3 regions of the Clostridium sp. TJA032 genome follow, and region 1 is predicted to be linked to each of the others. Evidence: riboswitches for the same ligand, from Rfam matches in the RefSeq annotation. Region 1 holds a riboswitch; each other region holds the start of a gene.
What was found. Region 1 has a riboswitch for thiamine pyrophosphate ahead of thiD (bifunctional hydroxymethylpyrimidine kinase/phosphomethylpyrimidine kinase). Riboswitches for the same ligand answer to the same signal wherever they lie in the genome.
Positions count from the first base shown of each region.

Region 1 (5,370 bases):
CCTTTAAGCATTACATATTGAATTTTTCCATCTCCATTTTTATCCCAGTTAGGATTAGCTTTCCAACCTTCAGCCATTACTTCACCTTGTATTACTCCAGATTCCTCAGAAGTAGTTCCTACATACCAAGCATTATCATAGCTTTGCATAGCTGCTTCATCAGGTTCTTTATTAAAGAATACAACAGGTAGATTTTCTGCCTTAGCTTTATCTATAACTGTAGGTGCAGATTTAGGGTCTACTAAGTTTATTGCAAGAATATTAACACCTTTAGCAATCATAGTATCTATTTGTTCTATTTGTCTAGATTGATTATTTTGAGAATCATTCATAAGTAATTCTGCTTGTCCTTCAGAAAGTTTTTCTATATTTCTACGTTGGTAAGACATAAAGTTGTCTTCAAAGCTATAAATTGTTGCTCCTATTTTAGGTAAATCGTTTTCCTTTTGAGCTTCAGTAGATGATTCATTAGTATTAGAAGGAGCGCCACCTCCACAGCCGATTAATGTTCCCATAGTTAAAGCTGAAATTAAAATAAGTGCTAACCCTTTCTTTTTCATAATATATCCTCCCTTATTTTACTAGAAAATTTGATGTAATTTTAAGTAAATTATAACATATTATGGAAATTAAACAAGAGAAATTTGTTAAAAAAAATTAAATAAAGTATTATTTTATATTTGTTCAGTTAAAATTTATATATTATACAAATAAAATGTTAGAACATTTTAGTAAAAAAATATATAATATAAACTAGGAAAAGTAAGGAGTGATTATGTGGCTACTATTAAAGATATTGCAAAAAGTGCTGGTGTTTCCATAGCTACTGTATCTAGAGTTTTAAATTTAGATGAAACTCTTAACGTATCTGAAGAAACTAGAAAAAAGGTAATGGAAATAGCAGAAGAATTAAATTATATACCTGTAAAAGAGAGAAGAAGTAAGATGAAAAATTATACTATAGGTATAGTTTATTGGTATACAGAAATACAGGAATTAAATGACCCATATTTTCTTTCGATTAGAATGGCTGTGGAAAAGAAATGTAATGAAGAAAAAATTAAATTTAAACCTATAGATTTTCAAAAGATTATAAATGAAGGAACTAAAGAATATAGAGATTTAGATGGAATATTAGCAATTGGTATATTTAATGAGGAAGAAATAAACATAATGGAGAAATTATCTAAAAACATAATTTTTGTAGATTCTTCTCCTGATGAATGGAAATATGATTCTGTAGTTGTAGATTTTAAGTATGGAGTAAAGCTTTCTTTAGATTATTTAACATCTTTAGGTCATAAAGATATTGGATATTTAGGAGGGGAATCTGTTACTCATAATGGAAGTGAACCTATTAAGAAGGTTAATTATAGAGAAAAAACTTTTAAAGAATATATGGAGAAAATAGGCAATTACAGAGAGGAATGGGTTTTAAAAGGAAAATTTTTACCAGAACATGGATATGAACTTATGAAAAAAATATTAAAAGAAAAAAATCTTCCTACAGCATTTTTTATAGCTAGTGATCCTATGGCTATAGGAGCTTATAAAGCAATATTTGAAAAAGGGTTAAGAATACCTGAAGATATAAGTATATTAGGTTTTGATGATATATGTACTGCTAAATTTTTAACTCCTTCTTTGACAACTGTAAAAGTTTTTACGGAGCATATGGGGAATATTGCTGTTGATACTCTTTTAGAAAGAATGAGAACAGAACGGGAAATATCAAAAAAAATAGTTTTACCTGTTAAGTTAATAAAAAGAGAAAGTTGTAGAGAAATATAATTTAATACCATAAAAGAGACTAAAAGTTTTACTAAAGTCTCTTTTATTTGTCCCTAATTGAATAGAGCTTTGATTTTTTCTATATTCTTTATGCAGGCTTTATAACCACATAAATAAGCTTCTTCTAATTTATTTATGTCCTTTTCAAAACTTTCAATAGCTTCCTTTTCTTCTGGTCTTATTATAATAGCTTTTCCTTGCTTTTCTAATTCTTCACAAAATCTTACTGTTTCATTATATTTTATATGTCTTGTTAAAAAAGAATCCTTTAATTTAGGATATTTAGAGCCTACTATTTTAGAAGCTAATTTATTACTTTTTTTCAAGGTCTTTCTATAGCTTTTTGGTCTAGTAAGTATTATTAAGTGCTTTTCATTTCCATCTTCTATAGCTTTTTTTATTGGGATAGGGTCTAATAAGCCACCATCATAATATTCATTTCCATTTATTTTTATAGGCGGAAATAAAAGTGGAATAGCGCAGGTTGCTCTTAAAGCCATATATTTATCATCTTTAATTTTTCCATTTAAATATTCAGTTTTACCTGTATTTGCATTAGTAACTCCAACTAAAATCTCTCCTTTGTAATTTAAAAGATTATCAAAGTTGTAAGGATAAAGATTATTTGCTAATTCATCAAATACAAAATCTAGTCCAAAAATACTTCTACATTTGAAAATGTTATTTAAACCTAAATATCTTTTATCATTTCTATATTTTTTTAATATTTCAATATTTCTTCCCCTTTGATTAGAAAAGTATGAAAAACCATTAGTTATTCCAGCAGAAACTCCAATACAGTAGGGAAAGGTTATATTATTATCAAGAAGTGCATCCATAACTCCAGCACTAAAAATTGGGCGAAAAGTTCCTCCTTCTAAAATTAAGCTAACCATATAATTTCCTCCTAAAGTTTATCATATATTAAAATTATAGTACTTATATAAAATAAATTCAAAAGGAGTTATTGATAAATAATTGAATATATGATATTATTTGGAATATAATTTTATAAATTTGCTAGGGGAGCTAGTTTTATATCTAGCTGAGAGTAGAAATTAAATTTCTTGACCCTTTAACCTGATATAGATAATTCTAGCGTAGGGAAGCCTAAGATATTAGTGTATTTAATTTTAGCATATATAAGCTTATGGCTTATATATGCTTTTTTTATTGAAAGGAGATAATATGTATAAATTATATAATGCATTAACAATTGCAGGGTCAGATAGTTCAGGAGGAGCAGGTATACAAGGTGATATAAAGACATTTTCTGCAAATGGAGTTTATGCAATGAGTGTAATAACTTCAATAACGGCTCAAAATACTATGGGAGTTTTTGAGGTTATGGATATTAATCCTAGTATTATAAAAAGACAAATAGAAGTTATTTTTGAAGATATAAATGTTGATGCTATAAAAATAGGGATGGTTTATAAAAAAGAGTCGATTAAGGCAATAAATAAAGCCTTAAAAGAAATAAGAAATTTACCTAAAATAATTTTAGATCCTGTTATGATATCAAAAAATGGATTTAAGCTTTTAGAAGAGGAGGCTAAAAGTATTTTAATAAAAAATTTAATACCTATATCAACTTTAATAACTCCAAATATACCAGAGGCTGAAGAAATTTTAGGGATAAAAATATCTAATTTAGAAGATATGAAAAGAGCAGCTTATCTTATTAAAAAATTAGGAGTAGAAAATGTTTTAATTAAGGGAGGGCATTTAAAGGGAGAAGCTACAGATGTTTTATATGATGGAAAGGAATTTACTTTTTTTAGAGAAAAAAGGATAATTACAAAAAATACTCATGGAACAGGTTGTACTTTATCATCAGCTATTACGGCTAATTTAGCTAAGGGAATAGACCTTTATAATTCAATAAAACTTGGAAAAATTTATGTTACAGAATCAATAAAAAATAGCTTAGAACTTGGAAGAGGAATAGGTCCTTTGCATCATTTTCACAAATTTTATTAAAGTTTAAGAGATTTAAATAGGGGGATTTAAATTGAGATTTAAAGAAAAAAAGTTATACTTAGTAACTGATTATAACCTTACATTTAAAGAGCTTTTAGAAAAAACAAGAGAGGCTTTAAAAGGAGGAGTTTCAATTGTTCAGTATAGAGCAAAAAATAAAAATACTAAAGAAATGTGTAGAGAGGCTTTAGAATTAAAAAGGCTTTGTGAAGAATTTAAGGCATTATTTTTAATAAATGATAGAATTGATATTGCTTTAGCTATAAATGCTAAGGGGGTTCATATTGGGCAAGATGATATGGATATTTTATTAGCTAGAAAAATATTACCTAAAGATTCAATTATAGGAGTTACAGTACACAATAAAGAGGAGGCTTTAAAAGCTATTAAGGGTGGAGCAGATAATTTAGGGGTTGGAGCATTATTTAAAAGTAGTAGTAAAGAGAATATAACTTTAATAAATTTAAAAATCTTAAAAGAAATAAGAGCGGTTTCTCCTATTCCTATTTATGGCATAGGCGGGATAGATACTCATAAATTAAGCAAGGAAATTTTGGAAAATGTAGATGGTGTTGCTGTTATATCTTCTTTATTAAAGAGTGATAATATAGGAAATAAAAGTAGAGAATTTTTAAATATAATGAATAATTTAGAATATTAAATATAAAAGATGAAATAATTAAAAGAGATTCTTAAGTTTTAGAATCTCTTTTTATTTAAATTTTATTTATAGTATAATATTTATAATTTAAATTCTTTTATATAAAATATTTAAATTATAAAACTTAAAAGTTAGGAGAGGGATATGGTAAGAGAGAAATTTAAGGTTTTAAATAATATTTTTGGATATAGAAACTTTAGAAAAGGGCAAGAAGAGGTAATTGATAAAATTTTAGGTGGAAATGATGTTTTTTGCATAATGCCAACAGGGGGAGGAAAGTCCCTATGTTATGAAATACCAGCTTATATTTTTAAAGGGACAACTCTTGTGATTTCTCCTTTGATATCGCTTATGAAAGATCAGGTTGATAATTTAAATTCTTTAGGAATAAAGGCAGACTATATAAGTGGAGGAGTAGAATTTTCAAGTGTAAAAGATATAATTTCAAAGTTTATAAAAGGAGATATAAAGCTTCTTTATGTTTCTCCTGAGAGATTAGAAAATAAATATTTTTTAGATAATATAAATAAGGCAAATATTGAACAAGTAGTAGTTGATGAGGCACATTGTGTATCAATTTGGGGACATGATTTTAGAAAAAGCTACGGAAAAATAAGACCTTTTATTGATAAATTTAAAAAAAGACCGATTATTACAGCTTTTACTGCTACTGCAACAGAATTAGTTATGAAAGATTCAATAGCTCTTTTAGGTCTTAAAAATCCTTTTATTTATAAAGGAAGTTTTAGTAGGGATAATCTAGAAATAAACGTATTAAAAGAAGTTGATAAATTAGAAGTAATAAGTGAAATTATAAGTGAATATTCAGAGGAATCTGGAATAATCTATTGTTCTACTAAAAGTGAAGTTGAAGAACTTTATAAGTGTTTAGAATATAGAGGGAAAAGTGTAGGAAAGTATCATGGTGCTTTAAA
Region 1 is NZ_JBZEFB010000001.1:676,001-681,370, reverse strand. It holds gene mglB (galactose/glucose ABC transporter substrate-binding protein MglB) at 1-560, opposite strand, end outside; gene AC4FRL_RS03050 (LacI family DNA-binding transcriptional regulator) at 778-1,791, shown strand; gene AC4FRL_RS03045 (patatin-like phospholipase family protein) at 1,845-2,687, opposite strand; TPP riboswitch at 2,804-2,915, shown strand; gene thiD (bifunctional hydroxymethylpyrimidine kinase/phosphomethylpyrimidine kinase) at 2,980-3,774, shown strand; gene thiE (thiamine phosphate synthase) at 3,806-4,435, shown strand; gene recQ (DNA helicase RecQ) at 4,580-5,370, shown strand, end outside.

Region 2 (5,370 bases), 230 kb from region 1:
TTCTAGCAAAGTTTTGTATTTTTTTTAACTCTTTATTTCCAAAGTTATATAATATAACGCAATTTCTTCCTTCTTGTTCACTTCTATCTGATATATCTATTCTTTCAAATGACATAATAAACTTCTCCTTCAATAACAAATTGTAATTATTAATTAATATAAATTATACCATAAGTAAATAGATAATTATATAAGCTACCTCTTTTATTTAATCAACACCTATATTTAAAGAATTTAAGTACTCCTTTATATTATTACTCATAAATACTGAAGACATACAGGCAAAATCATCAGCACCACTTTTTAAAACCTCTCTAAAATTTAATTCGTTTATTCCTCCCAAGGCAACAACCTTACATTTTACTCTTTCTTTAACTTCAGTTATAAAATTAACACCTTTAGGCTCCACCTTTTCTTTACATTTAGTTTTAAAAATAGGAGATATTAAGATGTAAGAAACTCCTAAATTATCTACATAAATAGCTTCCTTAAGAGAATGAACAGAAACTCCAACCTGAAGTTCTTTAAGCCTATCTATATTTTCTATAAAATCCTTAAAACTCAAATGAATATGCTTTTCTCCTAAAATTTTAATTGCTTCTAAATTAGAATTTATAATTATATTTGTATCAGAACTCACTACGGTTTTTATTTCCCTATAAATTTCTATTAAATCTTCTAAATTTAAATCCTTCTCCCTTAATATTATATTTTTAATTCCTTTTGTAGCACTTTCTTTTATTACTTTAAAGTATTTTTCCTTGCATACTAAATTTCTATTTGTTATTAAAAACATACCTAACTCCTAAAATCTATGCCAATCTTTAAATATAGGTTGATAACCTTGTTTTTTTATTAAGTCCTTAACTTCTACAACAGAACTTTCATCACTTATATAAAATTGTCCTGTTCCTTTTTCTTTTAAAGAATGTCCTCCAACCTCTGTAGAAACTCCAGCACTTAATTTATTAACACCTAAAGGAATCAAATTTTTTCTAAACTCTCTATCTTCTCTAGTAGATATATTTATAGTTCCTTGTGGATCAAAAAGTCTGTAAGCTAAAAGGGCTTGAACTAAATTTTTATCTAAAACTTCCTTTAAATTTTCTTTTCCTCCATAACAAGGTCTAATTCTAGGAAGTGAATAACTTATATCAATATGAGGATATTTATCTCTTAAATACTTACCATGCATTGCTGTAAAAAATGCATCTATTCTAAAATCACTTAAGCCTAATAAAGCACCAATTCCTAAAGTTCTAATTCCAGCTTTTATCCCTCTCTCTGGTGCATCTAATCTAAACTTATAATTTTTTTTAGGACCTTTTAAGTGTACCTTTTCATATACACTTTCATCATAAGTTTCTTGATAAATAGTAAGTCCCTCTGCTCCTACTTTAACAATTCTCTCATACTCTTTTTCTGTCATTGCATATACCTCTATTGTAATAGATGGAAATTTACTACTTAAAATCTTAATAGCCTCTTCTATATATTCTACTGGAGTATGATATTTACTTTCGCCTGTAAGTATTAAAATATGCTTAAAACCTTCTTTAGAAATTAATTCTCCTTCTATTTTTATTTCTTCTTTACTTAGCCTTTTTCTAAATATTTTGTTTTCTATATTATAGCCACAGTATGAGCATTTATTTATACAATAATTAGAAATATACATAGGTGTATATATTAATACTGTTTTCCCAAAATATTTTAAAGAAAGATTTCTTCCCTCTTTAGCCATTTCCTCTAAAAGACTTTCAGCTAAAGGAGAAAGTAAATTTAATAAATCATAATAATCCTTATTTCTTTTATAAATACTTTTTAAAATATCTTCTTTTTTTACTAAGGAAAAATATTTGTAAAAATCAAAATTTCTATATTTTTTTATTACTTCATAAAAACTCAAAGAAAACCATCTCCTATCCTAAAAAACCAGTAAGAGGAGAAGAGGCATTTCCAAATTTTGATTCATTCCCCAATTTAGCCTCATAAGCTAATCTTCCTCCCTTTACTGCCATAGAAAAAGCCTTAGCCATGCTTACAGGATTGCAAGAAGATGCTATAGCTGTATTAACTAAACAAGCTGCAGCTCCCATCTCCATAGCTTCCATAGCCTGTGATGGTTTTCCTATACCTGCATCAACTATAATTGGAATATCTAATTCATCTATCATTATTTGAATTAGTTCCTTTGTTTTCAAGCCTCTATTACTTCCTATAGGTGCTCCAAGTGGCATTATAGCTTTTGCTCCAGCTTCTATTAATTTTCTTCCTACATAAAGATCTGGGCACATATAAGGAAGAACTATAAACCCCTCCTCTGATAATATCTTTGTAGCCTTTATTGTTTCTTCATTGTCAGGAAGTAAATACTTAGAATCTGATATAATCTCTATTTTTATCCAATTTCCACAGCCCATAGCTCTAGCTATTTTAGCTATTCTAATTGCTTCTTCAGCATTTTTAGCACCTGATGTATTAGGAAGCAAAATTATATCCTTAGGTATATTTTGAAGAATATCTTCCTCCTTATTATCTAAATCTATTCTTCTTAAAGCTAAAGTTATAACATTAGCACCACTTCCCTTTAAAATATCCTTTATCATCTTATTTGAAGGATACTTACCACTTCCAACAAAAAGCCTATTTTTTATCTCTACTCCACCAATTATTAATTTATCCAAAATACTCTACTCCTTTTATACTAAATTAAATATTATATAATTTATTGATTAAGTATATTTTTAAATTTTATTAAAAGCTATATCTATAACTAGATTTGCCATATGATTTGCACATATAGCTACTCTAGGTGCCATTAATCCACACCCTTCCTTAGCCTCATTTATAAAATCACCACAAATATAAAATCTTTCTGTTATCTTTTTTGTTTTTATTAAGTTAGAATCAAAAAAACCAGCCATACCAGAAGAAGAAATCAAAAACTTATCAGTTATATTCTCTAAGAAATAATTAGCCAATAAAGCTTTACTCTCTGCTCTATCAAAGGCCTCTAATATGATGTCCCCCTTATTTAATAATTTCATATTATTCTTTTCTAGCTTTAAATTTAAATCACAAACCTCTATAAAAGGATTTATTCTCTTTAAATTTTTCTTTAAAGCCTTTACCTTATATTCTCCAATATCCTCTATATAATATTGTTGTCTATTTAAATTAGAAGGTTCCACTAAGTCAAAATCTATTAAAATTATTTTTCCAACGCCTATTCTACTTAAAGAAATTGCAATATTAGAACCTAGTCCTCCACAACCTGCTATTAATACCTTAAGATTTTTAAGTTTTTCATAAACTCCTGGAGTATGTCTACATATCATAAGCTCCTCTAACTCTTCTCTTTTAGGCATTACTCCCTTTTTAATAAAAACAATTCTATCTCCTTCTTCAAGAAACTTGTCCTCTTCAACAGGAAAGCCATTTAATATAATAATATTAGAATCTGAAAACTCTTTTTCTTTTAAAGAATACACTGTTATTTTTTCCTCTAATACTCTCCATTTTTCATTAACCTTTATATTCATATATTCCTCTCTTAATACTATCCTCCACCAACAAAGGCAATAATCTCAATTTTATCTTCCTCATTAAGTATAAATTCATTGTACTTATTTGAAGGAACTATATCTTTATTAATTTCAACAACAACTCTTTTACTACTTATTTCTAGTAAGTTCAATAAATCAAGTACTGTATTTATATTATTCTTTTCTAAATACTTACCATTAACAATCATATTCTCACCTCTTTTCTTATTTTTAAGATTATTTACACCAACAAAAAAGGTTTAGCTTTTATTGCTAAACCTTTTAAAATATATTTTCTAATTAATCATAAAATATTTTTAGTATGAAAAATATAAGATTAAAATATACTTCCCTACGTTGGTACTAACCAAATCAGGTTCTTAGAGTTAGAATTTAAATTCCTCTCAGCCTTAAAGGCACCCCTAGCAATATCTTAAAATTATTTGTTTTTATTTATCATACCTTAAAAATTAAATTTTATCAATTAATTTTTTCCTTTTTTTCCATTTTTCTGTTTTTCATAGTTATTAAATCATTATTTAATAATAATGTTAATATAAATCCTATTAAAGCTATAATAGAACAAGTTAAAAACAACTTAGTATAACCTGTATTCATTGTACTTTGAAAGGCAGTTTCTATAGCATTTTTAGCTCCCTCTAAACTTTTCATATAGGATTTTTCTATAGCCTCTATATTAACATTAGGATTATTTAAAAATTTATCTCTTAACACTATAAATTGTCCATTTACCATTTCTTTTATAATGCTAAAAATATTAGTTACACTAGCATTTCCTATGGAGTTTGAAAAATTTGAACCTCCTCCTAAAGAGTTCATAACATTAGACATTCCACCCTCTAAAGGTGGCATAACCTTTTGTAATGCTTCTGGAACCTTTCTTCCTGCATCAGAGATAAAATTAATAAGAATATTTGGAGATACTGCAATTCCTATAGATTTAACTAAAGATACTGCTGATTGTCCAACTGTAGCTTCATTATCTGGAACTAAGCTAAGCATTAAGTAATTTATTGGAGTTCCCATAGAAAATCCTAAACCAAAGCCCATAATACCTAAACCTACAATTAAATTAAAAATTCCTGGATGTTTAGTTGTTATATATCCTTGATAGAGGTTTCCTATAATAACTAAGGCCATCCCTATTAAAAGCACTTTTTTAACACCTATTTTATCAATAAATTTTCCTCCTAAAGGAGCTGCTATTCCAACAAATATTGCAAAAATAGTAACTATATATCCTCCACTTCCCATTGGAGTTTTTAGTATATTTTCACTAAATTGAGGAATAAATACTGTAGCCATTAATCCACAACCTACAACAAAACTTAAAATTAAAGTTATGGCTATTTCTTTATTTGTAAAATAAGATAAGTTTATTACAGGGTCCTCTGCTTTTCTTTCTACAAAAACTAATATTGGAATTGATATTATAAATATTAAAAGATATGGCCAAACCTCTAAGGATTTTATTGAATTAATAAAATCATAAAATTTTAAATTAGTAGCTCCATACATTAAGGATAGTATTAATACTGTTAGTACTAAAGAACCTAAAACATCTAATTTTTTAACTCCCTTAGAAGAAGTATTTTCTTCTAATTTTCTTGCCATAAAAAGTATAATTATACTAATTGGAACATTTACTAAAAATAAAAACCCCCAGTTTTTATCACCGAAAATAGAAAGTATTCCAGAACCTAAGGTTGGTCCTACAACTGTAGCTATTCCATAAACTCCACCTATCATTCCTAAGGCTGAGCCTCTTTTTTCAACTGGAAATGATGTTCCTATGTATGCT
Region 2 is NZ_JBZEFB010000001.1:908,758-914,127, forward strand. It holds gene AC4FRL_RS04110 (DUF3783 domain-containing protein) at 1-115, opposite strand, end outside; gene AC4FRL_RS04115 (thiamine phosphate synthase) at 209-796, opposite strand; gene thiH (2-iminoacetate synthase ThiH) at 806-1,909, opposite strand; gene AC4FRL_RS04125 (thiazole synthase) at 1,923-2,687, opposite strand; gene thiF (sulfur carrier protein ThiS adenylyltransferase ThiF) at 2,748-3,545, opposite strand; gene thiS (sulfur carrier protein ThiS) at 3,563-3,757, opposite strand; TPP riboswitch at 3,881-3,982, opposite strand; gene AC4FRL_RS04140 (MFS transporter) at 4,029-5,370, opposite strand, start outside.
Region 2: it holds a riboswitch for thiamine pyrophosphate, as region 1 does, so the genes downstream of both, thiS (sulfur carrier protein ThiS) here and thiD (bifunctional hydroxymethylpyrimidine kinase/phosphomethylpyrimidine kinase) in region 1, are expected to answer to the same signal.

Region 3 (5,370 bases), 600 kb from region 1:
TAATATCAGCAGAAGGAATAAAAATATTTTTAAATAAAGAGTATAGAGAAAATTATATAAAGGTTTATAAGGTTATAGATTCTACTAATCAAGAGGCAAAAAAGCTTTTAATGGATAAGGATATACCAGAGGGAACTGTTTTAATTGCAGAGGAGCAGACTGCTGGAAGAGGAAGGTTTCAAAGAAAATTTTTTTCTCCTTCACAAAAAGGAATTTATATGAGTGTAATTTTAAGACCTAATATAGAACTTTCAAAGGCTATACATATAACTACAGCTACTGCAATTTCAGTTTGTAGGGCAATAGAAAATTTAACTAAGAAAAGGCCTAAGATAAAGTGGGTAAATGATATATTTTTAGATGGTAAAAAGCTTTGTGGTATATTAACTGAAGCAACAGGTAATTTTGAAAGTGGAAGAGTTGAGAATGTTGTAATTGGCATAGGTATAAACTTTAAAACTGAGGAAGATAGTTTCCCTGATGAAATAAAACATTCAGCCTGTTCATTATTTCAAGGAGAAAAGCCTACAGTTACTAGAAATAGAATGATTGCAGAAATTTTAAATGAACTTTTTGCTTTATGCAATAATTTAGAAGATAAGGACATAATGAAAGAGTATAAGGTATTATCATTAGTATTAGGAAAGGAAGTTACCTTTTATAAAAATAATAAGTTAAATAAAGCAGTAGCAACTGATATTACTGAAAATGGTGCCTTAGTTGTTAAATATGAAAATGGAGAAATAGATTATTTAAACTCAGGAGAAATTTCAATAAAAACAATATAATGAAAATTAAAATATTTAGCTTTATTTAGTAAAAAAATGTAGGGTTTATTTTATTTTTTGCTATTTATTTAATAAAATTTAATTTTATTAAGGAGGAGAATATGCCTTTTACTTTAGCACATCCAGCAGCTGTAGTTTTTTTGAAAAATAAAAAATTAAATATTACTGCCTTAATTTTAGGAAGTATGGCTCCAGACTTTTTATATTTTATAAATTTTAGGCCTTATGGAAATTTAGGACATAAATTATTAGGATTTTTTCTACTTAATTTACCTTTATGTTTTTTATTAGCCTATGTTTTTCATAATATAATTAAATCACAACTTATAAGTAATTTACCTAACCCCTTTGATAAATGGTACTTTTATTTAAGAGAAAAGAAATTTTCATTAAATTCTTTAAAAGAAGTAATAGTTTTTATCTATTCTGCTATATTAGGAATGGCAACTCATGTGATTTGGGATGCTTTTACCCATAATAGTGGATTCTTTGTTGAGAAGATTCCTTACCTTAGGGAGAAGATTTTATTTTTAGGAGAATATGAAATATATAGATATAAGTTTTTTCAACATGGAAGTACTTTAATTGGAATATTTATAATAGTATTTTTTTTGTATACCCTTAAAGATAGCAGAAAGATAGTCTTTATAAAAAGAATATCTTTTAAAAAAAAGATAAAATATTATTTTAGTATTTCTATTATAATGTTTTTAGTAGTATTTTTTAGTTACTTTATTTTTAGAGAATTTAATATTTCTTATGGAATAGGTGGAGTAGTAGTTTCGATTTTAAATGGTTTGTTTTTAGGGATGTTTATTATTTCTTTTAAGGAAAATCTTAATATGAAAAACAAAGGGTAATTTTATAAGGTATACATAAATTTTAATTTCTTTACAAACTTACCACATATTATTTAGAATGTTATAATATTTTTATTAAAGAATATTTGAAGGGAAGAGGCTTATGGATAAAGTGCTTTTATTACAAAATATATTAGAAGCATTAGTTTTTGTTATATCGACAGTAATTTTTGCTTTATTATATGGTTTATTAGATAAGAAGAAAGGGATAACTGATAAAATAGTTGGTGGACTTAAAAAGAAACCAAAATTAGAAGTTGTAATTCATATAGTAGTTGCTTTAGCTTTAATTTTAATTGTTCGTTATTTTGGACTATATGTTTTTAAGCTTTGGGATTTAGCAGTTATTTTTATTATGGGAGCAATCTCAGGAATTTGTATTTACAATATAAATAGAAATAATTTTTAATATAAAAATATATTTTTATGTAGTATATTGAAAAAATATAGAAATAATAGTATAATTTAGAAAAAATAAAACTTAATATTAATTGCTAGGGGTGCATTTTTATGCTGAGAGGATAGATTCTAACCCTTAAAACCTGATGTAGTTAGTACTACCGTAGGGAAGCAGTAAGTGAAATTTTTATTTATTTTTTAATAAATATAGTTTTATCTTGTTTATTAAGCTTGCCCTAAGGCAAGCTTTTATTTTTTTAGGATCCTAATTTAATTTAACTGCGCAGTTAAAAAATTAATATAAGGAGAACTAATATGAATTATACAACTCAAATGGATGCTGCTAAAAAAGGCATAGTTACAAAAGAAATGAAAATAGTTTCAGAAAAAGAAGGTATTAGCCTTGAAGAATTAATAAGTTTAATGTCTAAAGGTAGAATTGTAATACCTGCTAATAAAAATCACAAAAGTTTAAGTGCAGAGGGAGTTGGACAAGGTCTAAGAACTAAAATAAATGTTAATTTAGGCGTTTCAAAGGATTGTTCTGATATAGATTTAGAACTAGAAAAAGTTAAGAAAGCTATAGAGATGAAGGCAGAATCTATAATGGATTTAAGTAATTATGGAAAAACTTATGCCTTTAGAAAAAAGCTTGTGGAAATTTCTAAAGCTATGATAGGTACAGTACCAATTTATGATGTTATTGGATTTTACGATAAAGAGCTTAAAGATGTAACTGTTGATGAGTTTTTTGAGGTTGTAGAAAAACATGCAAAAGATGGAGTTGATTTTGTTACTATACATGCAGGGTTAAATAGAGAGACTATTGAAACCTTTAAAAGAAATAAAAGAATTACAAATATAGTATCAAGAGGGGGTTCACTTCTTTTTGCATGGATGGAATTAAATAAAAAAGAAAATCCTTTTTATGAATATTTTGATAGATTATTAGATATATGTGAAAGATATGATTTAACTTTAAGCTTAGGAGACGCTTGTAGACCAGGGGCAATATTTGATGCAACAGATGCTATTCAAATAAAGGAATTAATTACTCTTGGTGAATTAACAAAAAGAGCATGGGATAGAAATGTTCAAGTAATTATAGAAGGACCAGGACATATGGCACTTAGTGAGATTGAAGCTAATGTATTATTAGAAAAAAAGTTATGTCATGGTGCTCCATTTTATGTTTTAGGACCAATAGTAACCGATATAGCACCAGGGTATGACCATATAACAAGTGCTATAGGAGGTGCTGTTGCAGCTTCTCATGGAGCAGATTTTCTTTGTTATGTAACACCAGCAGAACATTTAAGACTTCCTAGTTTAGAAGATGTTAAAGAAGGTATAGTTGCAACTAAAATAGCTGCACATGCTGCTGATATTTCAAAGGGAATAAAAAATTCAAGGTATATAGATAATAAAATGAGTTACGCTAGAAAAAATTTAGATTGGAACGAAATGTTTTCTCTAGCTATAGATAAGGAAAAGCCTTTAAGATATAGAAAAGAATCTATTCCTGAGCATGAAGATAGTTGTACAATGTGTGGAAAAATGTGTTCTATGAGAAATATGAATAAAATTTTAGAGGGTAAAGATATAAATATTTTAAGAGAAGATTAAATAAAAGAGAGATATATTAAAAATTAATATATCTCTCTTTTATTTAAAGACGAATTATTTTTTAAAGAAAAGTGTTATTATAAATATTTTTAGTTAAAAATACGAATGTTTAAATAATTTTAAATATTGACAATATGTGTTTTGGGTGTTATGGTTAAAATAACGAATGATTAATAATTAATCATTAATAATGTTCGTGTTTTGAATGGGGGATTAAAATGTCTGGTATAAAGATGGTATTTGTAGAAAAAAAAGAAGAATTTAATGTTGAAGGTAATAAATTATTTAAGGATTTTAAAGAAAATTTAGCTATTAATTCTTTAGAAAAAGTAAGGGTTTTAAATAAATACATATTAGGAGAAATGGATAAAGAACAATATATAAGTGTTTTAAAGAGTATTTTATCAGAAGCTCCTGTAGATAGAGTTTATGAAGAAGAATTTGAACTTGAAGAAAATGAATATGCCTTTGGCGTTGAATATTTACCAGGCCAATATGACCAAAGAGCTGATTCTGCTATGCAATGTATAATGCTTCTTAATGAAGGAAAAAAAGTTTTTGTAAAATCATCAAAGATAATTGTTTTAAAAGGGAATTTAAAAAAAGAGGAAATAAATAAAATAAAATCTTATTATATAAATCCTATTGATTCAAGGGAGGTTAGTCCTTTTTCTAAAGTTTTTGAAGAGGATTTAAGTGAACCTAAAGAAGTAGAGGTTTTAAAAGGATTTTTAGAATTAGGTGAGGAGGAAATTAAAAATTTCCATAAAGATAAAGCTTTAGCCATGACTTTAGAGGACTTAAAGTTAATAAGAGATTACTTTAAAGAGGAGAAAAGAAATCCTACAATTACTGAGATAAAGGTTATTGATACTTATTGGTCAGATCATTGTAGGCATACAACCTTTGAAACAGTAATAAAGGATATTTTAATAGAAGAGGGAAAATATTCAGAGCCAATAAAAATAGCTTTTGAGAATTATAAAAAATCAAGGGAATTTGTTTATGGTAAAGAGTTAAAAAATAAAGAAATTAAATTAATGGATTTAGCAACAATAGCTATGAAGGAATTAAGAAAAAAAGGAAAGCTTGAGGATTTAGATGTTTCAGAAGAAATAAATGCTTGTTCTATAAATATAGAAATTGAAACTGATAAAGGAAAAGAAGAATACCTTTTAATGTTTAAAAATGAAACGCATAATCATCCAACGGAAATAGAACCTTTTGGAGGGGCTGCTACTTGTTTAGGAGGAGCTATTAGGGACCCTTTATCAGGTAGAAGTTATGTTTATCAAGCTATGAGAGTTACTGGAGCTTCAGACCCAACAACTTCAATTAGTGAAACATTAAAAGGAAAGTTGCCACAAAGAAAAATAACTTTAGGTGCAGCTAGTGGATATAGTTCTTATGGCAATCAAATAGGTCTTGCAACTGGACAAGTAGCTGAAATTTATCATGAAAATTATGTTGCTAAAAGAATGGAAATTGGGGCAGTAATAGCAGCAGCTCCTAAAGAAAATGTTGTAAGATTAGAGCCTAAAAATGGAGATGTAGTAATACTTCTTGGAGGACGAACAGGAAGAGATGGTATAGGAGGAGCTACAGGTTCTTCAAAGGAACATACTGAAGAATCAATTAATAAGTGTGGAGCAGAGGTTCAAAAAGGAAACCCTATAACAGAAAGAAAAATTCAAAGG
Region 3 is NZ_JBZEFB010000001.1:72,075-77,444, forward strand. It holds gene AC4FRL_RS00330 (biotin--[acetyl-CoA-carboxylase] ligase) at 1-788, shown strand, start outside; gene AC4FRL_RS00335 (DUF4184 family protein) at 890-1,648, shown strand; gene AC4FRL_RS00340 (hypothetical protein) at 1,752-2,057, shown strand; TPP riboswitch at 2,135-2,234, shown strand; gene thiC (phosphomethylpyrimidine synthase ThiC) at 2,363-3,673, shown strand; gene AC4FRL_RS00350 (phosphoribosylformylglycinamidine synthase) at 3,892-5,370, shown strand, end outside.
Region 3: it holds a riboswitch for thiamine pyrophosphate, as region 1 does, so the genes downstream of both, thiC (phosphomethylpyrimidine synthase ThiC) here and thiD (bifunctional hydroxymethylpyrimidine kinase/phosphomethylpyrimidine kinase) in region 1, are expected to answer to the same signal.